3 regions of the Pseudomonas sp. B21-032 genome follow, and region 1 is predicted to be linked to each of the others. Evidence: predicted binding sites of a transcription regulator. Region 1 holds the regulator's gene; each other region holds the start of a gene.

What was found. The regulator sigma-54, encoded in region 1, starts transcription at its own class of promoters, with help from an activator protein. The targets are predictions, from matches to a motif close to ANTGGCATNNANNTTGCTNT.
Region 2: a site for sigma-54 is predicted at 3,789-3,808, ahead of flgB (flagellar basal body rod protein FlgB). Genes of this name have one in related genera too.
Region 3: a site for sigma-54 is predicted at 3,817-3,836, ahead of LOY54_RS19005 (CmpA/NrtA family ABC transporter substrate-binding protein). Genes of this name have one in related genera too.

What each region holds. Positions count from the first base shown of each region.
Region 1 covers NZ_CP087180.1:1,074,623-1,084,889, reverse strand. Annotated here, with positions in the region: gene LOY54_RS04940 (lipid asymmetry maintenance protein MlaB) at 47-352, opposite strand; gene LOY54_RS04935 (phospholipid-binding protein MlaC) at 349-999, opposite strand; gene mlaD (outer membrane lipid asymmetry maintenance protein MlaD) at 1,009-1,476, opposite strand; gene mlaE (lipid asymmetry maintenance ABC transporter permease subunit MlaE) at 1,476-2,273, opposite strand; gene LOY54_RS04920 (ATP-binding cassette domain-containing protein) at 2,273-3,082, opposite strand; gene LOY54_RS04915 (KpsF/GutQ family sugar-phosphate isomerase) at 3,327-4,301, shown strand; gene LOY54_RS04910 (HAD family hydrolase) at 4,302-4,826, shown strand; gene lptC (LPS export ABC transporter periplasmic protein LptC) at 4,835-5,410, shown strand; gene lptA (lipopolysaccharide transport periplasmic protein LptA) at 5,397-5,921, shown strand; gene lptB (LPS export ABC transporter ATP-binding protein) at 5,922-6,647, shown strand; gene LOY54_RS04890 (RNA polymerase factor sigma-54) at 6,827-8,320, shown strand; gene hpf (ribosome hibernation-promoting factor, HPF/YfiA family) at 8,402-8,710, shown strand; gene ptsN (PTS IIA-like nitrogen regulatory protein PtsN) at 8,723-9,187, shown strand; gene rapZ (RNase adapter RapZ) at 9,190-10,044, shown strand; gene LOY54_RS04870 (HPr family phosphocarrier protein) at 10,065-10,267, shown strand, end outside.
Region 2 covers NZ_CP087180.1:1,653,592-1,663,858, reverse strand. Annotated here, with positions in the region: gene LOY54_RS07715 (flagellar basal body rod protein FlgF) at 1-330, opposite strand, end outside; gene LOY54_RS07710 (hypothetical protein) at 520-708, opposite strand; gene flgE (flagellar hook protein FlgE) at 781-2,106, opposite strand; gene flgD (flagellar hook assembly protein FlgD) at 2,137-2,880, opposite strand; gene flgC (flagellar basal body rod protein FlgC) at 2,896-3,339, opposite strand; gene flgB (flagellar basal body rod protein FlgB) at 3,343-3,750, opposite strand; gene cheR (protein-glutamate O-methyltransferase CheR) at 3,971-4,798, opposite strand; gene LOY54_RS07680 (chemotaxis protein CheV) at 4,851-5,780, opposite strand; gene flgA (flagellar basal body P-ring formation chaperone FlgA) at 5,850-6,602, shown strand; gene flgM (flagellar biosynthesis anti-sigma factor FlgM) at 6,770-7,087, shown strand; gene LOY54_RS07665 (flagella synthesis protein FlgN) at 7,133-7,600, shown strand; gene LOY54_RS07660 (flagellar brake protein) at 7,681-8,424, shown strand; gene LOY54_RS07655 (MFS transporter) at 8,470-9,807, opposite strand; gene LOY54_RS07650 (glutamine synthetase family protein) at 9,978-10,267, opposite strand, start outside.
Region 3 covers NZ_CP087180.1:4,135,080-4,145,346, forward strand. Annotated here, with positions in the region: gene rlmKL (bifunctional 23S rRNA (guanine(2069)-N(7))-methyltransferase RlmK/23S rRNA (guanine(2445)-N(2))-methyltransferase RlmL) at 1-1,872, opposite strand, end outside; gene rmf (ribosome modulation factor) at 2,413-2,628, shown strand; gene LOY54_RS19000 (quinone-dependent dihydroorotate dehydrogenase) at 2,725-3,747, opposite strand; gene LOY54_RS19005 (CmpA/NrtA family ABC transporter substrate-binding protein) at 3,900-5,114, shown strand; gene LOY54_RS19010 (ANTAR domain-containing response regulator) at 5,129-5,704, shown strand; gene LOY54_RS19015 (NarK/NasA family nitrate transporter) at 5,855-7,066, shown strand; gene LOY54_RS19020 (bifunctional protein-serine/threonine kinase/phosphatase) at 7,077-8,747, shown strand; gene cobA (uroporphyrinogen-III C-methyltransferase) at 8,776-9,513, shown strand; gene LOY54_RS19030 (OmpA family protein) at 9,571-10,267, opposite strand, start outside.

The DNA.
Region 1 (10,267 bases):
CCCGTAATCGGAGACTCTGACAGAGGGGCCAGTCACTGGCTGGCGGTCATTGACCGGCCAGCACCTCGTCAAGGTCATAAACCTCGGCAATTTCCCGCATGTCCTGGGGCATGGCGCGAACCTCGACGGCCTTGCCGGCCGCCTTGCCGTCGCGCATGAAGGCCAGCAGCAGGGACAGGCCGACGCTGCTGGACTTCTCCACCTGCGCGCAATCGAGCACCAGCCCGGGGGCCTTGCACGCCGCAATCAGGGCCTTGCCCTGCTTGCGCAAGGCCGGCCCGCTGCGGTAGTCGAGCACCCCGGCCAGGCTCAATACGCCTGGCTCGCTCATGGTCACGACACTGTCGCTCATTGCCCTTGCTTCTCGGCCGCTTGCTCGGTGCTTTCCTTGGCCTTGGCCACTTCGCCCGCCCAGCCGTCGATGGTCTTGTCCAGGTCGTTGCCGTTGCGGTTCATGGCGTCGGCGAACTGGTCACGGAACAGCTTGCCGATGTTGATGCCGTTGACGATGACGTTACGCACCTTCCACTCGCCGTCGAGTCTGGTTAGGGTGTAGGACACCGGATAGACAGCACCGTTGTTGCCCTTGACGCTCATGTCGACGCTGGCACGGTCGTCGCCATCCTTCTTCTCGTTGCCGACGGTAATGCCCTGGTTGTTGTACTCGAGCAGGGCGTTGCCGTAGAACTGCATCAGGCTGCGCTTGAAGTTTTCCTGGAAGCGCTGCATCTGCGCCGGGGTAGCCTTGCGCGAATACTTGACGGTCATGATGCTTTTCGAGATGCCATCGGCATCGACGACCGGCCCCAGGTTGGCATTGAGCGCATCGTAGAAGGCGCTCGGGTTGGCCTTGTATTGCTCCTTATTGGCTTTCAGGTCAGCCAGCAACTGGGTGGTGGTCTTCTCGATCACCTGCTTGGGTGACAGAGCAGCTGCACTGGCCATCAGCGGCAGTGCTGCCAGCAACACCAGCAAGCCGCGTCGCAGGATAGAAATCATGGAAACTCCTTATTTAGCTTCTTTGCCAACGGTATTGAGCAGGAACTTGCCAATCAGGTCTTCCAGTACCAGCGCCGACTGGGTGTCGTGGATGGTTGCACCATCCTTGAGCACCGCATCTTCTCCGCCCACGCTGATACCAATGTATTTCTCGCCGAGCAGCCCTGCGGTGAGGATAGATGCAGTGGAATCGACAGGCAGGTTATCGACCCGTTTTTCCAGCTGCAGCGTCACCCGACCGGTGAAGGTGTCACGATCCAGATCGATGGCAGTGACCTTGCCGATGGTCACACCGGCCATGGTCACTTTAGCTCTGACCGTCAAACCGGCGATATTGTCGAAGTTGGCATAAAGTTTATACGTGTCGCTGCTCGGGCTCGCCGACAGGCCGCTGACGCGCAGGGCCAGCAGGATCAGCGCCAGGATCCCGGCCAGGAGGAACAGGCCGACACCGATTTCCAGGGTGCGGTTTTGCATCAGAAATCTCCAAACATCAAGGCGGTCAGAATAAAGTCCAGACCCAGGACTGCCAATGAGGCATAGACCACGGTCTTGGTGGTGGCACGACTGATCCCTTCTGAAGTGGGCTCGCAGTCATAACCCTGGAATACGGCAATCCAGGTCACGACGAAGGCAAACACCAGGCTTTTGATCACCCCGTTGAGCACATCGTCGGTAAAGGAAACACTGTTCTGCATGTTGGCCCAGAACGAGCCCTCGTAAACGCCCAGCCAGTCGACGGCCACCCACGAACCACCCCAGATACCGACCACGCTGAAGATCAAAGCCAGCAACGGCAGCGAGATGAAACCGGCCCACAGCCGCGGCGCGACGATGTACTTGAGCGGATCGACACCGATCATTTCCAGGCTGGACAGCTGCTCGGTGGACTTCATGTTGCCGATTTCGGCGGTCAGCGCCGAGCCTGCACGGCCGGCGAACAGCAGCGCAGTAACCACCGGGCCCAGTTCACGCAGCAGGGTCAGGGCGACCATCTGCCCCACCGCCTGCTCCGAACCGTACTTGGTGAGGATGCTGAAGCCCTGCAGGGCCAGGACCATGCCGATGAACACACCGGACACGACGATGATCGCCAGCGACAGCACGCCAACCGAATAGAGCTGGCGAACCAGCAACTGAAAGCCGCCGCCGGTGCCGCTGCGCCCGACCAGCGAATGCAGCAGGAACAGGAAGGAGCGGCCGAGAATGGCCAGCACGTCGATGGCCGATCGGCCAAAGCGACGAATACGTTCGAGTAAGGATTTTCTGCGCATCAACGCTTCCCCAGAAGATCGGCGCGGTAATCCGGCGCAGGAAAGTGAAAGGGCACCGGGCCATCCGGATCGCCTTTCATGAATTGACGAATGCGCGGGTTGTCGGAGCCCATCAGCTCTTGCGGCGTGCCCTGCCCCAATACCTGGCCGTCACCGACCACGTAGATGTAGTCGGCGATGCTGGCGGTTTCGGCCAGGTCGTGGGAAACCACGATGCTGGTAATGCCCAGGGCATCGTTGAGCAGGCGGATCAGCCGCACCAGCACGCCCATGGCAATCGGGTCCTGGCCGACGAACGGTTCATCGTACATGAGGATTTGCGGATCCAGAGCAATCGCCCGGGCCAGCGCCACACGACGTTTCATGCCACCGGATAGCTCGTCGGGCATCAGCTCGATGGCGCCACGCAGGCCAACAGCCTGGAGTTTCATCAGGACTATGTCGCGAATCATCTCGTCAGACAGCTGGGTATGCACGCGCAACGGGAAGGCGACGTTCTCGAACACATCGAGATCGGTGAACAGCGCGCCACTTTGGAACAGCACGCCCATCTGCTTGCGGGCATCGAACAGGTCACTGCGCGACAGGGTCGGCAGGTTCTGCCCGGCCACCCAGACCTCGCCACTGGCCGGGCGCAGTTGTGCACCCATCAGCCGCAGCAGCGTGGTTTTGCCGCACCCGGAAGGCCCCATGATGCCGGTAACCTTGCCACGGGGAATGCGTATGTCGACATTATTGAAGATGCTGCGCGAACCGCGCTTGAAGGAAACGCCCTTCAATTCGACCGCGTAGGCGTTATCAACGCTCATCTAGACTCCTTGCGATGCAGCCTTCTCACTCAGACGCGCGCCCCCTTCGTGGAGGCACGCACGCACCAAGCGGGCCGAACAGCGGCGAACTATAGCACCGCTGATAGGGCCGCCCCAAGGCCGCCGAAGTGCTTGTTCAGCTATGGTTAAGCCAACCGGGCGAATGTATGACAATCACAAGGTGAGGCTTTCGCCCATTACCGCTATAATCGCCGCCTTTTCATCAGGCAATCCGATTTTCGACATGAGCCAATCCAGCGACCTGATCCAATCCGCGCAGCGCACCATCCGTTTCGAACTCGAGGCGGTTGAGGGCCTGCTGGCCCACATCGACGCCGATTTCGTCAAGGCATGCGAGCTGATCCTGGCCAGCAAGGGCCGGGTGGTGGTGGTCGGCATGGGCAAGTCGGGGCACATCGGCAACAAGATCGCCGCGACCCTGGCCAGCACCGGTACGCCGGCGTTTTTCGTTCACCCGGCCGAAGCCAGCCATGGCGACATGGGCATGATCACCCGCGACGACGTGATCCTGGCCCTGTCCAACTCGGGCTCCACCGCCGAGATCGTCACCCTGCTGCCGCTGATCAAGCGACTGGGTATCCAGCTGATCAGCCTCACCGGCAACCCCGATTCGCCCCTGGCCAAGGCCGCCGAGGTCAACCTCGACGCCCGCGTTGCCCAGGAGGCCTGCCCGCTGAACCTGGCACCGACCTCCTCGACTACCGCCGCGCTGGTGCTGGGCGACGCCCTGTCCATCGCCCTGCTCGAGGCCCGCGGCTTTACCGCTGAAGATTTCGCCTTCTCGCACCCCGGCGGCGCCCTCGGCCGACGCCTGCTGCTGAAAGTCGAGAACGTCATGCACGCCGGCGACGAGCTGCCGCAGGTGCAACGTGGCACCCTGCTCAAGGACGCGCTGCTTGAAATGTCTCGCAAGGGCCTGGGCATGACCGTGGTGCTCGAAGCCGACGGACGGTTGGCCGGGATCTTCACCGACGGCGACCTGCGCCGCAGCCTCGATCGCAATATCGACGTGCACAAGACCCTCATCGAAGAAGTCATGACCGCCCACGGCAAGACCGCCCGCGCCGAGATGCTCGCCGCCGAAGCCCTGAAGATCATGGAAGACCACAAGATCAGCGCCCTGGTGGTGATCGACAAGGACGAGCGCCCGGTCGGCGCCCTGAACATGCACGACCTGTTGCGTGCGGGAGTGATGTAAATGACCCAGGACCTGCTCCAGCGCGGCAAGGCCATCAAACTGGCGGTTTTTGACGTAGACGGCGTGCTCACCGACGGTCGCCTGTACTTCCTCGAAGATGGCAGCGAATTCAAGACCTTCAACACCCTCGACGGCCAGGGCATCAAGATGCTCATGAACTCGGGCGTGACCACGGCGATCATCAGCGGTCGCAAGACCCCGGTGGTCGAGCGCCGGGCAAAGAACCTCGGCATTCCTCACCTGTACCAGGGCCGGGAAGATAAACTGGTGGTATTGGACGAGCTTCTTGGCCAGCTCAACCTAAGCTATGAACAGGTCGCCTATCTGGGCGACGACCTGCCTGACCTGCCGGTGATTCGCCGGGTCGGCCTGGGCATGGCGGTGGCCAATGCTGCCGCGTTCGTCCGCGAGCACGCCCACGGGGTAACCCTGGCACGTGGCGGCGAAGGTGCAGCCCGCGAATTCTGCGAACTGATCCTGCAAGCCCAGGGCAACCTTGACGCGGCCAACGCCCATTACCTGTAGAGCGACACATGTTCAGTAAGAAAATCCGCAACATTGCGCTGTTCAGTGTGATCGCCGCCCTGCTGGTGGCGGTCGGCTACTGGAACATCAGCCCCGAGAGCTTCCTCGACAACAAGCCGGTTGCCGGGCCGGACCAGAGCGCCATCGACTATTACGCGGTGAACGCCCACAGCGTGCAGTTTTTGCCTGATGGCAAGATGCAGTACGAGATGACCGCCGACAAGGTCGAGCACCTCAAGGCCAGCGAAGTCACCCTGCTGACCAAGCCCGACCTGCAGATGTACCGCGGCACCACTTATCCGTGGCACGTGCAGAGCGAGCGCGGCGAGGTCAACCCCGACGGCAGCGAAGTCGAACTGATCGATTCGGTAAGGGTCGCCCGCACCGACGAAAAGAACCGCACCATGATCATTACCAGCAGCCGCATGACGGTATTCCCGCAGAAGCAATATGCGCAAACCGAGCAAGCCGTTAGAATCGACGGCGCCGGTGGCGTCACTACGGGCAATGGAATGAAAGCGTATTTGAAAGACGGCAGGATGGACCTGCTGTCCAACGTAAGAGGACAGTATGAGGCTCGTTAAAACCCTCCCCTTTTTGCTCAGCCTGAGCGCAGCACTGGGAAGCGCGAGCGCCTGGGCCCTGCCGAACGACCGTGACCAGCCAATCCGCATCCAGGCCGACCACGCTCAACTGGACGACAAAAAAGGCATCGCCACCTACACCGGTGACGTGATCATCACCCAGGGTTCGATGATGATCAAAGGCAACACCGTGACCATCACCCGTACCGCCGGTGGCGACATCGACGTGGTGACCTCGGTGGGCAACCTGGCCTACTTCGAGCAGCAGCAGAGCGCCGCCAAGCCAGACAAGATGCAGGGCTACGGCAAGACCATCCAGTACAATGCGCCGCAAAACCGCATCGTCCTGATCGACCGCGCCAAGGTCATCAACGAAGGCAACACCACCGAGGGCGAGAAAATCGTCTACGACACGGTGAAACAGATCGCTACCGCCGGTCGCGGTGGCAAAGTCACCGAGTCGCGTCCGCGTATCGACATGGTGATCCAGCCGAAGAAGAAGGCCGAGTAAATGGCAACCCTCAAAGCCCAGCACCTGGCCAAGAGCTACAAGAGCCGGCAAGTGGTCCGCGACGTCAGCCTGTCGATCGACAGTGGCCAGATCGTCGGCCTGCTCGGCCCTAACGGCGCCGGCAAGACCACCTGCTTCTACATGATCGTCGGCCTGGTCCAGGCCGACCAGGGCCGCGTCCTGATCGACGACCTCGATGTCAGCCACCAGCCCATGCACGGCCGCGCCCGCGCCGGTATCGGCTACCTGCCGCAGGAAGCCTCGATCTTCCGCAAGCTGTCGGTGGCCGACAACATCATGGCGATCCTCGAAACCCGCAAGGACCTGGACCGCGATGGCCGGCGCAAAGAGCTGGAAAGCCTGCTGCAGGAGTTCCACATCAGCCACATCCGCGACAACCTCGGCATGAGCCTCTCCGGTGGTGAACGCCGCCGCGTCGAGATTGCCCGCGCCCTGGCCACCGCGCCCAAGTTCATCCTGCTCGACGAACCCTTTGCCGGTGTCGACCCGATTTCGGTCGGCGACATCAAGCAGATCATCCACCACCTGAAGGCCAAGGGTATTGGCGTTCTGATCACCGACCACAACGTCCGTGAAACCCTGGATATCTGCGAAACCGCTTACATCGTCAACGATGGCCAACTGATCGCCGAAGGCGATGCAGAGACCATCCTGGCCAACGACCTGGTCAAAGAGGTTTACCTCGGCCATGAGTTCCGCCTGTAGGCTCAAGGTGTAAGGCGCTGCCGGAGCGCTCGTAAACAAGCCAGATAATGGCTTAATTGTTACGGCGCTCTAGGCAAACGCTGCAATTTCAGGCATATAATTTGCTTAAAGTTGGCGCTTCGGTGCCCTTGTAGTGGATGGCGCATGTGCGCCGGCAAATAAGGTGTTAAGCCCCTGCCATGAAACCATCGCTCGTCCTAAGAATGGGCCAGCAACTGACGATGACCCCGCAGTTGCAACAGGCCATACGTCTGCTCCAGCTTTCTACCCTGGACCTCCAGCAGGAAATCCAGGAAGCGCTGGAATCAAACCCGATGCTCGAGCGCCAGGAAGAAGGCGACGACTTCGACAACAGCGACCCGATGGCCGACAACGCCGAGAGCAAACCCGTCGCCGACGTTCAGGAAACCAGCTTCCAGGAGACCGCCCCAACGGTGGACAACCTCGAAGAGGGCGAGTGGAACGAGCGCATCCCCAACGAGTTGCCGGTCGACACCGCCTGGGAAGACATCTACCAGACCAGCGCCAGCAGCCTGCCCAGCAACGACGATGACGAGTGGGACTTCACCACCCGCACTTCGGCTGGCGAAAGCTTGCAGAGCCACCTGCTCTGGCAGCTCAACCTGGCACCGATGTCCGACACCGACCGGCTGATCGCCGTGACCCTGATCGACTGCATCAACAACCAGGGTTATCTCGACGAAACCCTGGAAGAAGTCTGCGAATCCTTCGACCCCGAGCTCGACATCGAGCTGGATGAAGTCGAAGCCGTGCTGCACCGTATCCAGCAATTCGAACCCGCCGGCATCGGCGCGCGCAACCTCAGCGAGTGCCTGTTGCTGCAACTGCGCCAGCTGCCGCCGCGTACCCCGTGGATGGCCGAAGCCCAGCGCCTGGTCAGCGACTACATCGACCTGCTCGGCGGCCGCGACTACAGCCAGCTGATGCGCCGCATGAAGCTCAAGGAAGACGAGCTGCGCCAGGTCATCGAACTGGTACAGAGCCTCAACCCGCGCCCGGGCTCGCAAATCGAGTCCAGCGAAGCCGAATACGTGGTGCCCGACGTGATCGTGCGCAAGGACAACGAGCGCTGGCTGGTCGAACTCAACCAGGAAGCGGTCCCGCGCCTGCGGGTCAACCCGCAGTACGCCGGTTTCGTCCGTCGCGCCGACACTAGCGCCGACAACACCTTCATGCGCAACCAGTTGCAGGAGGCGCGCTGGTTCATCAAGAGCCTGCAAAGCCGCAACGAAACCCTGATGAAGGTCGCCACCCAGATCGTCGAGCACCAGCGCGGCTTCCTCGATCACGGTGACGAGGCGATGAAGCCGCTGGTGCTGCACGACATCGCCGAAGCGGTGGGCATGCACGAGTCGACCATTTCCCGGGTAACCACGCAGAAATACATGCACACGCCGCGCGGAATTTACGAGCTGAAGTACTTTTTCTCCAGCCACGTCAGCACCTCCGAAGGCGGCGAATGCTCGTCCACGGCGATCCGCGCAATCATCAAGAAACTGGTTGCAGCGGAAAATCAGAAAAAGCCATTGAGTGACAGCAAGATCGCTGGTTTACTGGAGGCACAAGGCATCCAGGTAGCACGTCGCACCGTCGCCAAGTACCGCGAGTCCCTCGGCATCGCACCGTCGAGCGAGCGCAAGCGATTGATGTAACGGCTCCTGAGGTGTGCCACCGCAGTTCAGTGGCAGGCGCAATACCTGCCTCTTATGCACCGGCAACAAAGGAGAAGCTGTATGCAAGTCAATATCAGTGGACAGCATGTAGAAGTTACTCAGCCCCTGCGTGAGTACGTCGAGCAGAAATTGAAACGACTGGAGGGGCATTTCGACAAGATTACCAATGTGACGGTAATCATGAAGGTCGAGAAGCTGCAGCAGAAGATTGAAGCGACGCTGTTCATTCCCGGCGGCGAAGTGGTTGCAAATGCCGAACACCAAGACATGTATGCAGCGATCGACGCCTTGACCGACAAGCTCGACCGCCAACTGAAAAAACACAAGGAAAAACAGCAAAGCCTGCTGCAAGGTGCAGCGGCCCGCTGATCCCCCTCATCCATGATCCGACTTGAAACCATCCTGACCCCCGGCCGTTCCCTTGTGAACGTGCCGGGCGGCAGTAAAAAGCGTGCGCTCGAACAGATCGCCAATCTGATCGGCAGAGAAGTGCCCGAGCTGGACACCCAGATCGTGTACGAAGCCTTGATCGCCCGGGAGAAACTGGGCTCCACCGGCTTCGGCAACGGCATTGCCATTCCCCACTGCCGCCTCAAGGGCTGTGAGTCACCGGTCAGCGCGCTGCTGCACCTTGACGCCCCTATCGATTTCGACGCCATCGATGGCGCCCCGGTCGACCTGCTGTTCGTACTGCTGGTCCCGGAAGCGGCTACCGATGCGCACCTGGAGCTGCTGCGCCAGATCGCCAGCATGCTCGATAGCAAGGACGTACGCGAAAAACTGCGTGCGGCCACCAGTAACGAAGCCTTGTACCAGGTCGTACTGGACGTACAGAACGGGCATTGAACATGCGCTTGATCATCGTTAGCGGCCGGTCTGGCTCCGGCAAGAGTACCGCCCTCGATGTACTTGAGGACAACGGCTACTACTGCATCGACAACCTGCCTGCTGGCTTGCTGCCGCAACTGGCCGAAAGCGCCCTGATCAACACGGAATTGATGCAGCCCAAGGTGGCCGTTTCGATTGACGCGCGCAACTTGCCCAGCCACTTGTCGCGCTTTCCCGAGCTGCTTGAGGACGCCCGTAGCCGGCACATCCAGTGTGATGTGCTGTACCTGGATGCCGATGAAGAAACATTGCTCAAGCGCTTCTCGGAAACCCGCCGCCGCCACCCGCTGACCAACAACGAACGCTCGCTGGCCGAAGCGATCGAAGTCGAAAGCGAGCTGCTCGGGCCGATTGCCGACCTCGCCGACCTGAAGATCGATACCACCAACCTGAACCTGTATCAGTTGCGTGACTCGATCAAATTGCGCCTGCTCAACCAGCCGGAGCCCGGTACGGCCTTCCTGGTCGAATCCTTCGGTTTCAAACGCGGCATGCCGGTCGATGCCGACCTGGTGTTCGATGTGCGCTGCCTGCCCAACCCTTACTGGAAGCCGGAACTGCGCGACCATTCGGGCCTGGAGCAACCAGTGATCGATTACCTGGCTGCGCAGCCGGATGTCGAGGACATGTTCCAGGACATCTCCAGCTACCTGCTCAAGTGGTTGCCGCGCTTTGCCGCCAGCAACCGTGCCTATGTCACCATTGCCATTGGCTGCACGGGTGGCCACCACCGTTCGGTGTACCTGACCGAGCGTCTGGGCCAGTTACTGCAACAATCGTTAAAGAATGTCCAGGTTCGCCACCGCGACCTCTAGCCCACAGGACCAGCGCCTCGATGCCCGCAAAAGAAATCACCATCATCAACAAGCTGGGGCTGCACGCCCGGGCAGCGGCAAAGTTCGTTGGCGTTGCGGGCAAGTTTCCCTGCCAGGTTCGCGTTGGGCGTAATCCGCAATCCCTGGTTGATGGCAAGAGCATCATGGCGGTCATGATGCTGGCGGCCGGCAAGGGCACCGCCATTCATCTGCACACCGAGGG
Region 2 (10,267 bases), 580 kb from region 1:
CAGGCCGTCGATGTTGAGGCTGGCGGTGCGCACATAGGCTTCACTGCCATCCGGGGCCTGCACGGCGATGAAGCCGTCACCGCCGATGGCGATGTCCAGGTCACGGCCGGTCTCCTGCATCGAGCCCGGGCTGAAATCGGTGGCCGGGCGCTCGGTCATGGCGTAGGCCCGCGCCGGAAAGCTGTCACCAAACACCGGCATCGAACGCGCCTGCTCCAGGTCGCGCTGAAAACCGCTGGTGGAAATGTTCGCCAGGTTGTTGGCATGGGCCTTTTGCGCCAGCGCATTCTGGCTGGCGCCGGTCATGGCCACGTATAGCATCTTGTCCACAGTCATCCTCCGCTGCGCTGGCGAACACTTGCCGTCCGCCGCTGCTCTGCAGTGCCTGTAGCAAGTTTCAAACCAACTTTTGCAAAAGACCCAAAAGCCCAATAGAACAAGGGTTTCAGCGCTGCGCGAAGACTCGCATGGAGAAAGCGCCGTCGAAATTACGGCGCCGGTTTGCCGCTAGCGGCAAGCTTAGTACTCGCGGCAGGCCGCGTTATTGAAAGGACCGGCAAAACGCTTCCAGCCCTCGCCCGGGGAAAACTGCGCGCACACCAGACGCCCGGTGACCTGGCTTTCCCAGCGATACCAGGGCGCGGCATCGGCCCAGACCTGGCTCATCAACAGCACGGCAAGCAGCGCCAGCAGCCATCGCTGCAACATGATCGATACCCCTGAAATACAAGACCCCTTCCGAGAAAGGGGTCTGTTTATACCAACTACCTTACACCCGCATCAGGCCATCTGGATGATGGTCTGCATGATGGTGCTCTGGGTCGAGATGGTCTTGGCGTTAGCCTGGTAGTTGCTCTGCGCCTTGATCAGCTCGACCAGCTCGTTGGTCAGGTTGACGTTGGACGCCTCCAGCGAGTTGGAAGCGATGGCGCCCAGGGTACCGGTTTTCGGTGCATCGATACCCGGGATACCCGAGGAGTAGGTTTCGGTCCAGCGAGTACCACCCATAGGCTGCAGGCCTTGCTCGTTGGCGAAACTGGCAATCGCGACCTGGCCGATGGCGCGCGACTGCTGGTTGCTGAAGCTTGCGAACATCACGCCGCTGGAGTCGATGCTCAGGCTCGACAGGATACCGGTAGCGTAACCGTCCTGGCTTTGCGACAGGCGCGTGGTCGGGGTGTTGTACGAGGTGGTGTCGGTCATGTCGATGGCGATACCGCCAGCATTGGCAGCCGAACCGTTGGAACCCCAGACCGGTGGCTTGGCACTGGCGTTGGTCACCTCGGCAGGAATCCAGCCGGTCAGCTTGAAGACCTTGTTGACCACTTCGTAGCCCGAGCCCGCAGCGCCGGCAGTCATGCTCTTGACGCTACCGTCGGAGTTGAACACGATGGTGCCTTCCAGCGCCTTTGGCGGCTCTTCGGCAGGGTTCAGCGGGTTGCGGCCATCGATCAGGGTGTACGACTTCCAGGTATTGGTCCCGGTCTTGACGTAGTACTGATCCATGACGTGCTCGTTACCCTGGCTGTCGTAGATCTTGGTGGCGAAGGTCTTGTTCCAGCTGTTTTCGTCGGTCGGACTGAAGGTGGTGGTCGCCGGAATGACCTTGTCCGACGAGTTCAGGTTCAGGCCCTGATCGATCGCGGTGGTGCTCTTTGGCGCCAGCGCCGAGGTATCGATCTTAAGGTCAGTCAGCACGCCATTGATGATCTTGCCGTTTTCATCAACGCCGTAGCCGCGCAGGCGCAGGCCGTCAGCAGTGACGACATAGTTGTCCTTGTTGGTCTGGAAGGCACCGGCACGGGTGTAGCTGAGTGCGCCGTTGTCGCTGAGCACGAAGAAGCCCTGACCCTGGATACCCATGTCCAGCACGTTGCCGGTGTTGGTGATATCGCCATTGGTGAACTGCTGCGATACCGCCGCCAGGCGCACACCGTTACCGATGTTGTTGGTACCGACGCCGAGCTTGTTGGCCGAGTAGACGTCGGCGAATTCTGCGCGCGACGATTTGAAACCGGTGGTGGCGACGTTGGCGATGTTGTTGCCGGTCACGTCCAGTTGCTTGTTGGCTGCATAGAGACCGCTAAGGCCGATATTGAATGACATCTTTCACTCCTTGTGCCGCGTTAGCCGGCTCTATATACCGATGGTTTGGACTTTGGACAGGGCGATACTGCCCAGGCCGGCGAGATTGAGCATCATCTCGCCGCCAGTCTGACTGATGGTGACGCTGCTGACGGTGGCCGGCAGCATGGTGTACATGTCCAGCTGCTTGCCTTCGACGGTGGTCTTGGCGGCAAAGGTGTAGGTACCCGGGTCGACTTTCTCGCCCTTGTCGTTGGTACCGTCCCAGACGAAAGCGGCATTGCCAGCCTTCTGCGCCCCCATGTCGATGGTCTTGACCAGCTTGCCATCCTTGTCGGTAATGGTGACGGTGGCATTGCTGAGCGCCTGCGGGACCACCACCGAACCGTTGAAGCTCTTGGTGGTGTCGACCACGGCCTTGTCGGTCTGGGCGATCACCGAGCGACCGACCAGCGACGAGGCCTGCAGTGCCTGCGAGGACTTGTAGTTGCCGGAAATCGCGGTCACCGACTCGTTCAGCGAGGTGATGCCTTCCAGGCTGCTGAACTGCGCCAGCTGGGCCACGAATTCGCTGTTGTCCTGCGGATCGAGCGGATTCTGGTGCTGCATCTGGGTCACCAGCAACTGCAGGAACGCGTCCTTGCCCAGTGCCTGCTTGTTGGCGCCGGTCTTGCTGTTGGTGGCCGAGGCGATACCGGCGGCGCTATTGGCGCTGGTTTCGCTGTTTTTCTTGCCCGACGCCTTGATGACGTCGTTCAGGCTTACGCCGGCTGTTGGGTCATTAACACTTGCCATTGGCTTAGTCCTTTATCACTGACCCAGGGTCAGGACCTTCTGCATCATGGATTTGGCCGTGTTCATCAGCTCGGCGTTGGTCTGGAACGAGCGGCTGGCGGAGATCATGTCAGCCATCTCTTCCACCACGTTGACGTTCGGGTAGTAGACGTAGCCGTCCTTGTTCGCCGCCGGATGGTTCGGCTCGTAGCGCGCCTCAAGGTTGCTCTGGTCCTCGACCACGCCGAGCACCTGCACGCCCTGGCCGGCAGCGTCCTGGTCCTGAAACAGCGACTGGCTGACGCCGGCCTGGGCCTGCTGGAAGGTGGTGGCGAATACCGGGTGACGGGCGCGGTAGGTCTGGTCGATGCTCGACGAGACGGTCTCGGCGTTGGCGATGTTCGAAGCGACGGTATTCAGACGCGTGGTCTGGGCGCTCATGCCGCTACCGGCAATGTTGAAGACACTGGCGAGGGACATGACTTACTCTCCGCGCAGGGCCGATACCAGCCCTTTGAATTTACTGTTGAGCAGCGTGAAGCTGGCCTGGAAACCCACGGCATTTTCCGCATAGCTCGATTGCTCGAGCTGGGCATCGACGGTGTTCTGGTCGATCGACGGCTGCATCGGCGTGCGGTACTGCAAGGTCTCGTCGCCCATGCTCAGGCCTTCGGCCTCGATGTGCCGGGCGTTGGTACGATCCAGTGCGAAATGGCCCTTGCTGGTCTGCTCGGCCTGCGCCGCCAGCACCGAAGCGAAGTCCATGTCGCGCGCCTTGTAGTTTGGCGTGTCGGCGTTGGCGATGTTGTTGGCCAGCACCTCGGCACGCTGGGCGCGAAAGCCCAATGCCTTTTCGTGGATGCCGAGCGCTTTGTCGAAGCTGATGCTCATGTCGTGGAAACCTTCGAAGGTTTTTCGTTGAGTGTGTCAGAGCAAGAGCCATGCCAAAAAACAAAACCCCGTAAATACGGGGCTTTGAGGAGTTTGCCGCCAGCGGCAATGCCAGAAAAGTGGCAAAAGAGCGGCAAGCGGCAAGCTTCAAGCGGCAAGAAAAAGCCAGGCGGCGCGCGAGCGGCTCTCTTTCTTGCCGCTTGAAGCTTGCCGCTAAAGCCTACTTGGCCTGGTAGATGATCCCCGGGCTGCACTGGACCATCTGGTAGTGATCCGGCAAACCGTTGAGCGCTTCAGAAGCACCCAGGAACAGGTAGCCTCCCGGCTTGAGCGTGCCGTGAATGCGCAGCAGGATGTCCTTCTTGACCTGGGCCGAGAAGTAGATCAGCACGTTGCGACAGAACACGATGTCGAACTTGCCCAGGCTCGCATAACTGTCCAGCAGGTTGAACGAGCGGAACTCGACACGGCTGCGGATCGGCGCCTTGACCGCCCAGCGCCCCGGCCCCTTGACATCAAAGTAGCGCTGCAGGCGCTCCTGGGACAGGCCGCGGGCAATCGCCAGGCTGTCGTACTCGCCGGTCTTGCAGTTGGTCAGCATCGAGCCGGAGAGGTCGGTGGCGACGATCTGCGCCCCCATCTTCAACTGGCCGATGTTGCTGCGCTCGAACTCGTCGATGGCCATGGAGATCGAGTACGGCTCCTGACCCGACGAACAGGCAGCCGACCAGATGCGCAGGCGCTGGCCAGGGTTGGCCTTGATCTGCTCGGGCAAAACCTTGTTCTTCAGCACTTCGAACGGATAGGTGTCGCGAAACCAGAGGGTTTCGTTGGTGGTCATGGCATCGACCACCTGCTCGCGCAAACCGCTGCGCGGCTGGCTCTGGATACGCTGCACCAGTTCGCCCAGGGACTTGATGCCCTGCTGTTCCATCAGCTTGTTGAGACGGCTGGAGACCAGGTATTGCTTATTTTCGCCCAGCAGGATGCCACAGGCTTTTTCCAGGAAGACCCGGAACTGTTCGAAATCCAAATTACCCGTAGACAATGATGCCGCCTCTTAAATCGTATGTACCGCCAGGGGCAAAGGCCCCCGGCCGTTAGTGCGTGGCCTTGATCCGATCAACAACGCGCTGGGCGAGGTCGTCCGGGCGGAATTTGGCCAGGAAGTCATCTGCACCGACCTTCTTGACCATCGCCTGGTTGAACACCCCGGAAAGCGAAGTATGCAGGATGATGTGCAACTTTTGCATGCGCGGGTCGCTGCGAATCTCGGCGGTCAGGGTGTAGCCGTCCATCTCCGGCATCTCGATGTCGGAGATCATCATCAGGAATTCTTCCTCCGGCCGCTTGCCCTCGTCGACCAGCTTGCGCAGGTAGTCGAGCGCCTGGCGACCGTCGTTGAGCGCCACCACTTCGACGCCAACGGTCTGCAGGCAACGGCTGACCTGCTTGCGTGCCACCGACGAGTCATCGACCGTCAGCACTCGCAGCATCACTGCCTTGTCCTGCACTTCGGCATCGACCACGCCGGCGGAGATCGCCTCGGAGGTCGGCGCCACTTCGGCGAGGATCTTCTCCACGTCGATGATCTCGACCATTTTGTTGTCAACCCGGGTCACCGCCGTCAGGTAGTGATCGCGCCCGGTGCCCTTGGGTGGCGGATGGATCTCCTCCCAGTTCATGTTGACGATGCGCTCCACCGAATGCACCAGAAACCCCTGGGTCTTGGTGTTGTACTCGGTGATGATGACGAAACTCTTGCTGGTTTCTTCACTCAGACCGGGCATCCCGGTCGCCATCGCCAGATCGAGGATCGGGATGGTTGCCCCACGAATATTCGCGACACCGCGCACGACGGGGCTGGATTTGGGCATAACGGTCAGGTTCGGACACTGCAGCACTTCCCTTACCTTGAACACGTTGATGCCGTAGAGCTGCTCGCCATTGAGACGGAACAACAGCAGCTCCAGGCGGTTTTGCCCTACCAGTTGCGTGCGCTGGTTCACCGAATCCATTACACCAGCCATGCCAGACTCCTTCACCAAACGCTTCGAGCTTCGTACCCAGTCGGCACGCGCTTTGCTTTTTTTAATCGTATGAACATGAAAACGACATTTTTCCGACGCCTGACCCGCCACCTGCCCGGCTTCCTTGCTGCGCTGTGCCTCGCGGCCCCTGGCGTTCGAACTCTGGCTGACGCTTTCACCTTGCCTGAACAGCTTATCGGTGTCACCCAAGGGTTTCTTGAATTCACCGTAGAAGACTACCTGGCCACCAGCCAGACCGAAGGGCGCTACGAGATCCAGGTCAACAACCTCGACCCGCGCCTGCGCATGCCACTGTGCGACCAGCAACTGGGCGCTTCGCTGGAGAGCCCGGCGCAGCCGCTGGGCCGCGTGACCGTGCGGGTTCGCTGCGACGGCAGCTCACCGTGGACGGTGTTCGTGCCCGCCCAGGTACGTCTTTTTCGCAACGTGGTGACCGTGGTCCGTCCGCTCAAGCGCGACAGCGTCGTCGGCGAACAGGACGTCGCCCTGCGCGAACGCGACGTAGGCATGCTCAACCAGGGTTTTCTCGCCAGCCTCGACCAGGCGGTGGGGCTCAAGGTTATCCGACCAACGGTCATGGATCAGGTCCTCACCCCCCAGCACCTGGAGCAGGCCGAAGTGGTGCGCAAAGGCGACCAGGTGGTGATCACCGCTCGCAGCGGCAGCCTGGCTGTGCGCATGCCAGGCGAAGCGCTGAGCAAGGGCGGCCTGAGCGAGCAGATCCGCGTGCGCAACCTCAACTCCAAGCGGGTGGTCAAGGCCAGGGTGACCGGGCCGGGTCAGGTGGAAGTGGCCATGTAGAGCGCTGAATCAATATCAATGCTGGCGATCAGGAACTGCTTTTCCTAAACTGTGTCCATTGGATGCCCCGGACCGGCCGCGCACGCCTTTGAGCATTTGCGCCTAAAGTTTCTTTCGGGTTGGCCGAAAACAAGGCAAGCGTCCAAACACCCAGAGGTTTTCTGATCATGGTCATCGACTTCAGTCGTTTGAATAACTCCCCGTCGGTTGCCGGCGGCGTGCGCACTGGCAGCAGCCAGGAAAGCACCGCCAGCGCAGCTTCGGCCAAGGCCGGCAGCGTTGCTGAAAGCAGCGCCAGCGGGGAAACCGTACACCTCAGCCACGAGGCCCAGCAGTTGCAAAAGGTCAGCGACAAGCTGCGCGACCAGCCGATTGTCAACAGCGCCCGGGTGGCCGAGTTGAAACAGGCTATCGCCGACGGCAGCTACCAGGTCGACAGCAACCGCGTCGCCAGCAAACTGCTTAATTTCGAAGCCCAGCGCTAGCCCCTGGCGCGCTGACTTCAGGACGCTTGAACCAAAGAGCCAGCCATGCACGACACTACTCTGCTGCAACTGATCGAAAACGATATTGCTCCAGCGCAAGAACTGCTCGAATTGCTGCAGACCGAGAACGTTGCCCTGCACGGCCGCGACATGCCGCTGCTGGAAAACATCCTGGCGCGCAAGCAGTCGCTGGTGATCCTGCTCGATCAGCATGGCCGCCAGCGCAGTGAACTGCTTGCCGGCCTGGGCCTGTCCCAGGACCGCGAAGGTGTCGCCCAACTGGCCAGCAACTCCTCTTTCGGTGACCTGCTGCTGCAACAACTGGATGTGCTTGGCCAACTGCTGGCTGACTGCCAGGCGGTCAACGAGCGCAATGGCCGCTCGATCCAGATCCAGCAGAGCACTACCGCCAACCAGATCAGAATCCTCATGGGCGGCGAAGCACCGTCGCTCTATGACAGCCGCGGGGCCACCTCCCCCCTCGCCAAGCCGCGGGCGTTGAGCCAGGCTTGATTCCCTGTATCAAGGCACGGAACATACTGGCAAAATGCCGTAACTTGCGTGTGACGTTTTTGCCTGGAGAATGATTAACCGTGTTCAATGAAGCAGAAGCTCCGCAGCCTCCGAAGGTGCTCACTACCCCTTTGGAAATTGCCGCCAACTTGCGGTCGCTGCAAGAGAGCCATGACCCGCTGATCATCACTTTCCACGAACGCAGCCAGCGTTTTCAAAGCTATGTGGTCGAGGTCGACCGCGAAGGCAATCGCCTGGCCCTTGATGAAATGATCCCTCGTGACGGCGAACGCTATCTGCAGAATGGCGAACCATTTCGCGTTGAAGGCTTTCATGATGGCGTGCGTATCGCCTGGGAATGCAACACACCGTTGAGCATTGTCGAGGAAGATGGCCATCGCTGCTACCGCGGCACCCTGCCTACCGAAGTCGCCTACCACCAGCGCCGCAATGCCTTTCGTGCAGCGCTGAAGCTGACCCAGCTGGTGGACGTCGTGCTTGACGGCGAAAAACTCAAGGGCAACGGCGCGCTGCGCGGCAAGTTGCTGGATATTTCCGCAACCGGCTGCAAGCTACGCTTTGAAGGCAATGTCGAAGAGCGCCTGCAATTGGGCCAGGTTTACGAGAAGTTCGCCAGCGGTGCACCGCTGGGTTTGTCCCAGGTCGAGGTCGAGTTGCGTCATCTGCATTTCGAAGAGCGCATCAACGCCACCTTCGCCGGCGTGCGCTTTCACAACCTCAACGGGCAGATGCAGCGCAAGGTGGAAACCTTCGTTTACCAGCTGCAGCGTGAAGCGCGGCGCTTCGATAAAGACGACTACTGAGTCGACCCCATCGCGGGGCCCGCTCCCACGGGCCTCGCGATGGCATCACACCTGTGTCGGCTTGACCTCTTCAGTCACAACCTCAGCGTCATCCCCCTCCTGCGCCTCGGTATCTTCAGCCGCCACCGGCGTCTGCATCTGATCCTGCACCACCTGCTCGTCAACCCGTGGGTCCAGCGCTGCCGACAACGGTGAACCTGCCGCCGGCATGGCCACGTGATGCAGCGGCGCATCGTCGACCTGGTGCAAACCGGTCACCGCTTTCGGGCGGATCCGCCAGACCAGCACCAGGGCAAAGAACACAAAGAAGGCATAGAGCATCTGGTTGCCCAGCACCTTCATCAACACCCCGGCCACCAGCGGCCCGATACTCGCGCCCACGCCATAGGTCACCAGCAGCATCGCCGTCAGCGACACCCGCCGCTCGCTCTCGACGTGGTCGTTGGAAAACGCCACCGCCAGCGGATACAGGCAGAACTGCAGCAGCGACACGGCAAAGCCTGCGACAAACAATACCTCCAGCGGCACTGATGGCATGATCGCCAGCGGCAGGGCAACAATCGCCAGGCCCACGGCAACGCTACGAATCAGCAAGGCCCGGTCATAGCGATCGGACAACCAGCCCAGCGGCCACTGCACCAACAGCCCGGCGAAGATGCAGCAGCCCATGAACAGACCGACCTGCTCGGTGCTCAGCCCCTGCTTGGACGCATACAGCGGCGCCAGGCCGTAGAAGGAACCAACGATCAGGCCGGCCCCCAGCACCGTACTCAGCGACTGCGGCACCCGCTTGATAAAGAAGCGCGGCTCCATCGGTGCCGGCCGCAATGGTGCCGGGTGAATCCGTCGGGTGAGTGCCACCGGCACCAGGCACAGGGCAAAGCACATGGCGACCAGCATCAGCAGTTCAAGGCCCAACTGCGGATGCGCCACCAGAATCAACTGGCCGAGCACCAGGCCCAGGTACGAGGCAATCATGTAGCCACTGAACACCGCGCCGCGCTGCTTGGCGTCGGCCTGCTCGTTGAGCCAGCTTTCGATGACCATGTACTGGCACATCATCCCCAGGCCGACGATGACCCGCAGCAGCACCCAGGCCGGCAACCAGCTGACCAGGCCATGGCCGAGCACCGCCGCGCCGACAATGCCGGCGCAGGTAGCATAGGCACGGATATGCCCGACCCGGGCAATCAGCCGGTGGCCGATCTTGCCGCCCAGGGCCAGGCCAAAATAGTTGGCGGCCATCAGCGCACCGACCCAGAGGCTGTCGACATGATCGGCAGCCAGGCGCAAGGCCAGGTAGGTACTCAACAGGCCGGAGCCGATCAACATCATCAGCGCAGCGAAATACAGCGCGCGAAAAGACTTCCAGATCTGTCGCATCAGCGTCCCGAACGGCTCCTTGAGCTGGTGGAAAAACTGCTTGAAAGCATAAGTGAAAATAACCGCCTTGCAGTTGATGCAGATAAAAAAACAGGTGCCAGGGTGTTTACCAACACCGCTGCCACCTGCCTTGAAACTGAGCGATTGCCCCGACAAAAACGCCTCGGCGGTTATGCCTGCGCGGCCAGCACGCGGCGCTCCCACGGGGTGATCTCATCGAAGAAGCTGGTCAGCTCCAGGGTCTTGGTGGCGATGTAGCCTTCGATGAACTCCTTGCCGAACAGTTCCCGCGCAAGCTCGCTACGCTTCAGACGCTCCAGGGCCGCATGCAAGGTACATGGCAGGCTCAAATGATCCGGCACCTCGAATTCGCCCTGGATCGCCGGCGTCGGTTCGAGTTGCTGCTCGATGCCATAAAGCCCCGCGGCGAGACTGGCGGCAATTGCCAGGTAAGGGTTGG
Region 3 (10,267 bases), 2.9 Mb from region 1:
GCGATTCTTGTCCGAGAAGCCATTGAGCGACAGGTTGCGCCGCGCCCAGTCCAGGTAAGTCTTGGACAGGTCAACACTGGTGGTGCTGCGCGCGCCGCCCTTGGCCGCATGCACACTGGCGGTGGCGGTGTAGCAGAACAGGTTGAGGAAGCGCTTGCCGGCAGCCTCGCGCTGAATGCGCAGGCGCATCGGGCGGTGGTCGAGGAACAGCCCGGTGTCCAGGTAATCGGTGAGGTTGACCAGCAGCTTGACGCCGCCTTCCTGCACTTCGAGGAACTGCCCCTGGGCGCTCTGGCGCTCGTACTGGCGGGTACCGCTCTGACGCTCGCGACGCTTGACCACCACGCGGCTCTGGTCGATGCCCAGGGCCTGAGGGATCGCTGCCAGGGCGTCGAACAGACGCGCCTGGGCCTTTTCCGGGTCGATCGAGCGCGGCGCGGCGTATTCCTGCACGTGCACCCAGTCCTGGTACAGGTCGATGGCCAGGGCGTACTCGGGCATGTCGGCATCGTACAGGCGGTAGCAACTGACGTTCTCGCGCTTGGCCCACTTGCCCAGTTGCTTGAGGTTCTTCTGCAGGCGGTTGGCGAACATCTGCCCGCCCTCGCTCAGGCGTGCCGGCTCACTGGCCACGGCGGCCGGGGTACGCGGTTCGGCTGCTTCGCCATTGCGCTCGGGCTGACGGCGCTCGCCGGTGACGAACTGGTCGGGCTGAACCTTGATCAGCAGCAGCTTGCACGGCAAGGCGCCGTTCCAGAAGGCATATTGCTTATGGCTGCGGATGCCCATGCGCTTGCCCAGGTCCGGGGCGCCGGTGAACACCGCCGCTTCCCAGTTCAGGCAGGCCTGACGCAGGCGCTCGCCAAGGTTCTGGTAGAGGTACAGCAGGCTCGCTTCGTCGCCCAGGCGCTCGCCGTACGGCGGGTTGCAGATCACCAGGCCTTTCTGGTTCTGGTCCGGGCGCGGCTCGAAGCTGCCGACTTCGCCCTGGTAGATCTTCACCCAGTCACTCAGGCCGGCGCGCTCAACGTTGTTGCGGCCCGGCTGGATCAGCCGCGGGTCGGCCTCATAGCCGCGAATCCACAACGGCGGGCGGGCCAGGCCGGCTTCGGCACGGGCCAGCGCCTCATCATGGAGTTTGCGCCAGAGGGCCGGCACGTGGCCGAGCCAGGCGCTGAAGCCCCAACGCTCGCGGCGCAGGTTCGGTGCGATATCGGCGGCGATCATTGCGGCTTCGACCAGGAAGGTCCCCACACCACACATCGGGTCGGCCAGGGCGCCGCCTTCGGCAGCGATGCGTGGCCAGCCAGCGCGGATCAACACCGCGGCCGCGAGGTTTTCCTTGAGCGGCGCCGCACCTTGCTGCAGGCGGTAACCGCGCTGGTGCAGGCTGTGGCCGGACAGGTCCAGGGACAGTATCGCCTCGCCACGCTCCAGGCGCAGGTGCACGCGCAGGTCCGGGTTGAGCTTGTCGACCGACGGGCGCTCGCCGCTGCTGGTACGCAGCTTGTCGACAATTGCATCCTTGACCTTCAAGGCGCCGAAGTGGGTGTTGTCGATACCCGAGCCGTGGCCGCTGAATTCCACCGCCAGCGAGCCGCTGGCCTCCAGGTGATCCTGCCACTCGACTTCGTTGACGCCGTCGTAGAGGTCGTCGGCGTTCTTCATGTTGAAGCGCTTGAGCACCAGCAGTACGCGGTTGCCCAGGCGCGACCACAGGCACAGCCGGTAGGCGGTTTCCATGTCGGCCGTGCCGCGGATCGCCGAAGTGTGCTCGCGCACTTCTTCAAGGCCGAGGCCGCGGGCTTCTTCGGCAAGCAGGCCTTCAAGGCCTTTGGGACAGGTGAGGTAAAGTTCGAAACGGTCCGACATGGGGTATCCAGAGCCTTGAGCAATAAAGTGGAGAGGCAAGCGCATCGCCCTTCCGATGTTTAATCGAACGCCTTTCCACAGCGTTCGAGTGGCGCTTTATCTCGCGCCGGGCCGCCCGCCAATCCGACTTTTGCCGAGGGCTGAAAAGTCTTTGATTGCCGGGCAGAACGAAAAATTCAGGCAAAAAACCGGGAAAAATGACCCTTCGTCGTTTTGCCGATGTTGTTACAAATTATCACACAGCGATGGCCAGATGACTTTGCAGCAGGTCAAACCCTGATCATAGCGGGCTTTGCGCCAGATCCTAATCAGACGCATTTATTTACTTATCCTGTGACCCTATGAAAGGTTACGTCCTTATGACAAAACGATCATTCACACTGTGTCCTGCATTGGTTAGAACTGGTCTCAGGTTGTCACCGCAACGGGGCAACACTTCCGCTCGCGACGCCGGCAGCGAGCGCAAACCGGCAGAACGATTCTGCCCGACCTTCTAGAGGTCGACGGGACATTACAGTCAACAAGTGAGGGCAACACCCTATGAGAAGACTTAAGCGTGATCCGTTGGAACGAGCTTTTTCACGTGGCTACCAATATGGGGTCACCGGCAAATCCCGCGAGCTTTGCCCCTTTACTCTACCGTCTGTACGCCAGGCATGGATCAATGGCTGGCGCGAAGGACGCGGCGACAACTGGGACGGTATGACCGGCACTGCGGGTATCCATAGACTCAACGAACTTCACGCCGTTGGCTGAACGAGGAACTGAATCCGATTACCATGCGCGCCCTATCCGGGCGGCGGGCTGAGGCCCAGGGGCCCCTTGAGGGGGCCCTTTTTTATGCCTGCGGTTTCAGCGCCCCATGGCGGCGATGGCGTCCACTGCCTCGCGGATCAGGGCCGGGCCCTTGTAGATGAACCCCGAGTAGATCTGTACCAGGCTGGCACCGGCAGCAATCTTCTGCGCCGCATGCTTGCCTTCGGTAATCCCGCCCGCAGCAATGATCGGCAACTTGCCACCCAGCTCGCCAGCCAGCACCTTGACGATATGGGTGCTCTTTTCCAGCACCGGCGCGCCCGACAGGCCGCCTGCTTCGTCACCATGCTGCAGGCCTTCGACGCCTTCACGGCCGAGGGTGGTGTTGGTGGCGATCACCGCGTCCATACCCGACTCGACCAGGGCTGCGGCGACCAGCGCGGTTTCTTCGTCGCTCATGTCCGGGGCGATCTTGATCGCCAGCGGCACATGCTTGCCGCGTTCGCTCACCAGTTGCGAGCGGCGCTCGGCCAGGGCGTCGAGCAGTTGCTTAAGCGAATCGCCGAACTGCAGGCTGCGCAGGCCCGGGGTGTTCGGCGAGCTGACGTTGACGGTGATGTAGCTGGCCTGGTCGTAGACCTTGTCGAGGCAGATCAGGTAATCGTCGACCGCGCGCTCGACTGGAGTGTCGAAGTTCTTGCCGATGTTAATGCCGAGGATGCCGCTGTATTTGGCGGCGCGCACACGGTTGAGCAGGTTGTCGACACCCAGGTTGTTGAAGCCCATGCGGTTGATGATCGCTTCGGCTTCCGGCAGGCGGAACAGGCGCGGCTTGGGGTTGCCCGGCTGTGGACGCGGGGTAACGGTGCCGATCTCGACAAAACCGAAACCCAGCTGGGCAAAGCCGTCGATGGCCGCGCCGTTCTTGTCCAGACCCGCCGCCAGCCCGACCGGGTTGGCGAAGTTCAGGCCCATGACAGTGACCGGCAAGGAAGCCGGCGCCTTGGTCAGCAAGCCGTTGAGGCCCAGACGGCCACCGGCGCCGATCAGGTCCAGGGACAGGTCATGGGAGGTCTCCGGGGAGAGCTTGAACAGCAGCTGGCGGGCCAGGGTATACATGGGCGGGTTTAGCTCGACGTGAGTGAGGGGGCGATTATAGCGGTGGCGTCGCCCGGGGGACAGGGCCGCCTTGGCATATGCGTTGCTTGCACCCTGATCAAACGCCTGCCTCGCGAGCGGTACGGCCTGACCTTCGACACAGGCGCAATGACGTGACCAACCCTATTCCCGCAACCTCGCTGGCCTGGGTCAACGGCAGCGATGCCCCGGAAAAGCCCTGCCTGAATCTCGGTTTCATGGCCCTGAGCGATTGTGCCTCGGTGGTGGTGGCCGCGACCCAGGGTTTCGCCCAGACCTACGGCCTGACCCTGAACCTGCAGCGCCAGAGCTCCTGGGCCGGCCTGCGCGACAAGCTGGCCAGCGGCGAGCTGGATGCCGCGCATAGCCTGTACGGCCTGATCTACGCGCTGCAACTGGGCATCGGCGGTAGTCCGGCCGCCGACATGGCGGTGCTGATGGGCCTGAACCAGAACGGCCAGGGCATCAATCTGTCCGCTGCGCTGCAACGTCAGGGCGTGACCAGTCCCGAGGCATTGGAGCACTTCGTGCACCAAAGCAGGACAAAACTGACCTTTGCACAAACTTTTCCTACCGGCACCCATGCCATGTGGCTGTATTACTGGCTGGCCAGCCAGGGCATCCACCCCTTGCATGACGTCAACAGCGTGGTGGTGCCGCCAGGCCAGATGCTCGCACACCTGCAAGCCGGACGCATCGACGGATTTTGCGTCGGCGAACCCTGGTCGGCGGGCGCCATCGAACAGGGCCAGGGCTTCACCCTGGCCACCAGCCAATCAATCTGGCCGGATCACCCGGAAAAAGTCCTGGGTTGCACCCGGGCCTTTGTCGAACAGTATCCGAACAGTGCGCGGGCCCTGGTGATGGCAGTGCTGGCCGCCAGCCGCTTTATCGAGCAGAGCCGCGAAAACCGCCGCAGCACCGCGCAACTGCTCAGCAGCAAGGCCTACCTGGATGCGCCGTTGTCGAGCATCGAGCCGCGCCTGCTCGGCCACTACCAGGACGGCCTGGGTAACCAGTGGCAGGATCGCCACGCCTTGCGCCTGTATGACCAGGGCCGGGCCAACTTGCCGTACCTGTCCGATGGCCTGTGGTTCATGACCCAATTCCGCCGCTGGGGCCTGCTGCGTGAAGACCCCGATTACCTCGCCGTAGCCCGCCAGGTGCAGCAACTGGCGTTGTACCGCGACGCCGCCACGGCGGTCGGCGTGCCCTGCGCAGGTTCCGACATGCGTAGCAGCCAGCTGATCGATGGCAGCCGCTGGGATGGCAGCGACCCGCACGGCTACGCCCGCAGCTTTCGTCTGCACGCGCTGGCCGAGCCGCCCGCCGCCCTCGCCCGACGCTGAACGGAGACGCTCTCATGCTGCGAATCCTGCTAATCGACGACACCGCGAAAAAAGTCGGTCGCCTCAAGGCTGCGCTGGTCCAGGCCGGCTTCGAAGTGATCGAAGAGTCGGGCCTGACCATCGACCTGCCGGCACGCGTCGAAACGGTGCATCCGGACGTGGTGCTGATCGATACCGAGTCACCGGGCCGTGATGTCATGGAGCAAGTAGTGCTGGTCAGCCGTGACCGGCCGCGACCGATCGTCATGTTCACCGACGAGCACGACCCCGGGGTGATGCGCCAGGCGATCCAGGCCGGGGTCAGCGCCTACATTGTCGAAGGCATCCAGGCTACGCGCTTGCAGCCGATCCTCGATGTGGCCATGGCCCGCTTTGAAAGCGACCAGGCGCTCAAGGCCCAACTGCAGGCCCGCGACCAGCAACTGGCGGAGCGCAAGCGCATCGAACTGGCCAAGGGCCTGTTGATGAAAATGAAGGACTGCAACGAAGAACAGGCCTACACCCTGATGCGCCGCCAGGCCATGAGCAAGCAGCAGAAGCTGATCCAGGTGGCCGAGCAGATCATTGCCATGAGCGACCTGCTCGGCTGAAGCACTCTGGCCCGGCTCTTGCTATCACCACAGCACAGGTAGCCAACGGCGGTTGCCCCCTTCACGACAAAGACGTCGCACCCCCACTCGCGCCAGCGGGTCGGGTGGCGACGTCTTTTTCGTTTCCGTCCCTGTTCAACGAGGTGTTCGATGAATACGAGTTTCTGGAAGTCCGGGCATGTCCCCACCCTGTTCGCCGCCTTTTTGTATTTCGACCTGAGCTTCATGGTCTGGTACCTGCTCGGCCCGCTGGCGGTGCAGATTGCCGCCGACTTGCAACTGACCACCCAGCAGCGCGGGCTGATGGTGGCCACGCCGATCCTGGCCGGGGCGATCCTGCGCTTTGTCATGGGCCTGCTGGTCGACCGCCTGTCACCCAAGACCGCCGGGCTGATCGGCCAGGTGATTGTCATCGTCGCACTGTTCTGCGCCTGGCGCCTGGGCATTCACAGTTATGAGCAAGCCTTGTTGCTCGGGGTGTTCCTCGGCGTTGCCGGCGCCTCGTTTGCCGTGTCACTGCCGCTGGCCTCGCAGTGGTACCCGGCGCAGCACCAGGGCAAGGCCATGGGCATCGCCGGTGCCGGCAACTCCGGCACGGTGTTCGCCGCCCTGCTGGCCCCGGCCCTGGCCGCAGGCTTTGGCTGGAACAACGTGTTCGGTTTTGCCGTGATCCCGCTGCTGCTGACCCTGGTGCTGTTCAGCCTGCTGGCGCGCAACGCCCCCGAACGGCCCAAACCGAAAGCCGTGGCCGACTACCTCAAGGCCCTGGGCGATCGCGACAGCTGGTGGTTCATGTTCTTCTACAGCGTCACCTTCGGTGGCTTTATCGGCCTGGCCAGTGCCCTGCCCGGCTACTTCAACGACCAGTACGGCCTAAGCCCGGTGACCGCTGGCTACTACACCGCCGCCTGCGTCTTTGCCGGCAGCCTGATGCGGCCGTTGGGCGGCGCCCTGGCCGATCGCTTCGGTGGCATCCGCACCCTGCTGGCAATGTACAGCGTTGCCGCCATCTGCATTGCCGCCGTCGGTTTCAACCTGCCCAGCGCAGTGGCTGCCCTGGCCCTGTTCGTCAGCGCCATGCTCGGCCTGGGTGCCGGCAACGGCGCGGTGTTCCAACTGGTGCCGCAACGCTTTCGCCAGGAAATCGGCGTGATGACCGGGCTGATCGGCATGGCCGGCGGCATCGGCGGCTTTCTGCTCGCTGCGGGCCTGGGGGCGATCAAACAGCACAGCGGCGACTATCAGCTGGGCCTGTGGCTGTTCGCCAGCCTGGGCATTCTTGCCTGGTTCGGCCTGCACGGCGTCAAGCAGCGCTGGCGCACCACCTGGGGCTCGGCAGCGGTGACTGCGGCGCGGGTTTGAGGATGACAACATGAGCCTGCAACTGAGCTTTGCCCAGGCCAGCGCCAGCGGCCCCCGGGAGGAAAACCAGGACGCCCTGCGCCTGGTCACCCCCAACCCGGAACTGGCCGCCAGCAAAGGCTACCTGTTCGCCCTCGCCGACGGCGTCAGCCAGTGCGCCGATGGCGGCCTGGCGGCGCGGGCCAGCCTGCAGGCGCTGGCCCTGGACTATTACGCCACGCCGGCCACCTGGGGCGTGGCCCAGGCGCTGGACCGCCTGCTACTGGCGCAGAACCGCTGGCTGCGTGCCAATGGCGGCGGCCAGCCGCTGCTGACCACGCTGAGCGCACTGGTGCTGCGGGGTCGGCGTTTTACCCTGGCGCATGTCGGTGACTGCCGGATCTACCGCTGGGCCGCCGGGCAACTGCAGCGCATCAGCGAAGACCACGTCTGGGACCAACCCGGCATGCAGCACGTGCTCAAGCGCGCCCTGGGCCTGGACCAGCACCTGCAGGTCGACTACCTGGAGGGCGAGCTGCAGGCCGGTGAGTGTTTCCTGCTGCTCAGCGACGGCGTCTGGGCCAGCCTCAGCGAAGCGCAGATTCGCGCGGTGCTGCGCGAGCAGATCGACCTGCAGGACGCCGCCCAGACCCTGGTCAGCTCGGCTCACTACAGCGGCAGCCAGGACAATGCCAGCGCCCTGCTGGTGCGGGTCGAACAACTGGGTGCGAGCAACCTCGGTGATTCCCTGGCGCAATTGCAGCAATGGCCCCTGCCGCCCGCCTTGCGCAGCGGGCAGACAATCGACGGCTGGCAGGTCGAGCGGGCGCTTGGCCACAGCCGCCAATCCTTGCTGTATCGCGTGCGCGACCCGCAGCAACAGGCATGGCTGCTGAAAACCCTGCCGGCCGAACGCAAAGATGAACCCGGCGCGCAGCAAGGCCTGCTGCTTGAAGAGTGGTTCCTGCGCCGTGTGGCCGGGCGCTACTTCCCCGAAGTGCACCCGGCCAGCCAGCGCCACCATCTGTATTACCTGATGCGCGAGTACTCCGGGCAAACCCTGGCGCAACGGTTCGCCGCCAGCGGCCCCCTGCCGTTGGCGCAATGGCAGGCGCTGGCCCGTCAACTGTTGCAGGCGGTAGGCGCGCTGCACCGACGCAACATCCTCCATCGCGACATCAAGCCCGAGAACCTGCTCCTGGGCGATGACGGCCAGCTGCGCCTGCTGGATTTCGGCCTGGCGTTCTGCCCGGGGCTTTCCGAGGACCGCGCCCATGAGCTGCCAGGCACGCCCTCGTTTATTGCGCCGGAAGCCTTCGACGCCGAGCCGCCCAGCCCGCAACAGGACCTCTACAGCGTGGCGGTAACGCTGTACTACCTGCTCACCGGACATTACCCCTATGGCGAAATCGAAGCCTTTCAGCGCCCGCGCTTCACCCAGGCGATCAGCGCCGCCCGCTATCGCCCGGACCTGCCCGAATGGCTCGAGCACAACCTCGCTCAGGCACTGCTCGCCGACCCGCGGCAACGCTTTGAAACCGCCGAGCAATGGCTGTTGCTGCTTGAACAGGGCGACCGCCAGGCGCTCAGCGTGCGCCCGCGGCCGCTGCTTGAGCGCGAGCCGCTGAAAGTCTGGCGCACCCTGGCGCTGCTGTCCCTGCTGCTTAACCTGATCCTGCTGATCAGCCTGCTAAAAGGCTGACAACCCCTTTGCCGATGAGGAATACCCGATGCATGCGAAAGTCTGGCTGATTGGTGCAGGCCCCGGTGATCCGGAGCTGCTGACCCTCAAGGCGGTACGCGCCCTGGGGGAAGCCGAAGTGGTGCTGATCGACGACCTGGTCAATCCGCACATTCTTCAACACTGCCCGCAGGCGCGGGTGGTTGCCGTGGGTAAGCGCGGCGGATGCCGCTCCACGCCGCAAGCCTTCATTCAGCGCCTGATGCTGCGCTATGCCCGTCAGGGCCGCTGCGTGGCGCGGCTCAAGGGCGGTGACCCGTGCATCTTTGGCCGCGGCGGCGAAGAGGCGGCCTGGTTGCAGGCTCATGGCGTCGAAACCGAGCTGGTCAATGGCATTACCGCAGGCTTGGCCGGCGCGACCCAATGCGGTATCTCGCTGACCTTGCGCGGCGTCAGCCGTGGCGTGACCCTGGTCACCGCCCACACTCAGGACGACAGCCCGTTGAACTGGCAGGCGTTGGCTCAGGGCGGTACCACCCTGGTGGTGTACATGGGCGTGAGCAAACTGGAGGACGTGCAGCAGGGCTTGCTGGCAGGTGGCCTGGCGGCGCAGACGCCGGTGGCCATGATCGAGAACGCCTCGTTGCCTCAACAGCGTGAGCAGCGCAGCACGCTGGCGCAGCTGTGCCAGGACGCCGCCCGCTTCAAGCTGTGCAGCCCGGCGATTGTGGTGATCGGCGAGGTGGCAGCAGCGCACAGCGCAGTGCTGCAGCAACTGACAGCCTGAATCGCAGGCAAAGAAAAACCCGGCCTAGGCCGGGCTTTTCAGTAGCGCCTGGACCAATTACTTGGCTTGGGCTTCTACTTGTGCTTCTACGCGACGGTTAACAGCGCGACCAGCGTCGGTGGCGTTGTCAGCAACCGGACGGGTTTCACCGTAGCCAACCGACTCAACGCGGTTCGACTCAACACCGTACTGGTTGGTCAGAACTTGCTTAACGGCGTTTGCACGACGCTCAGACAGTTTCTGGTTGTAAGCGTCAGGACCGACGGAGTCAGTGTGACCTTCAACAGTGGTGGTGGTCTGTGGGTACTGCTTCATGAAGTCAGCCAGGTTCTTGATGTCGCCGTAGCTGTTTGGCTTGACGACCGACTTGTCGAAGTCGAACTTGACGTCCAGCTCAACACGGACGACTTCAGCAACAGCTGGGCAGCCATCAGCGTCAACGGTAACGTTGGCTGGGGTGTCAGGGCACTTGTCGACGTTGTCGCAGACGCCATCGTTGTCGCTGTCGGAGCAGACTTCAGCGACTGGAGCAGGAGCGGCTTCAACCTTGCCACCGCTACCACCGAAGTTCAGACCCAGACCAACGGTCGGACCCCACTCGGTGTTGCCGTTGTCGATGTTGTACATGGCTTCAACGCCAGCACGGGCGAAGAACATGTCGGTGATGTACCACTTGGCGCCAGCGCCAACGTTGGCGAAGGTGGAGTGGTCACGGCCGTTACGGGTAGCTTGACCCAGGCTTTCGTGAGCGAAA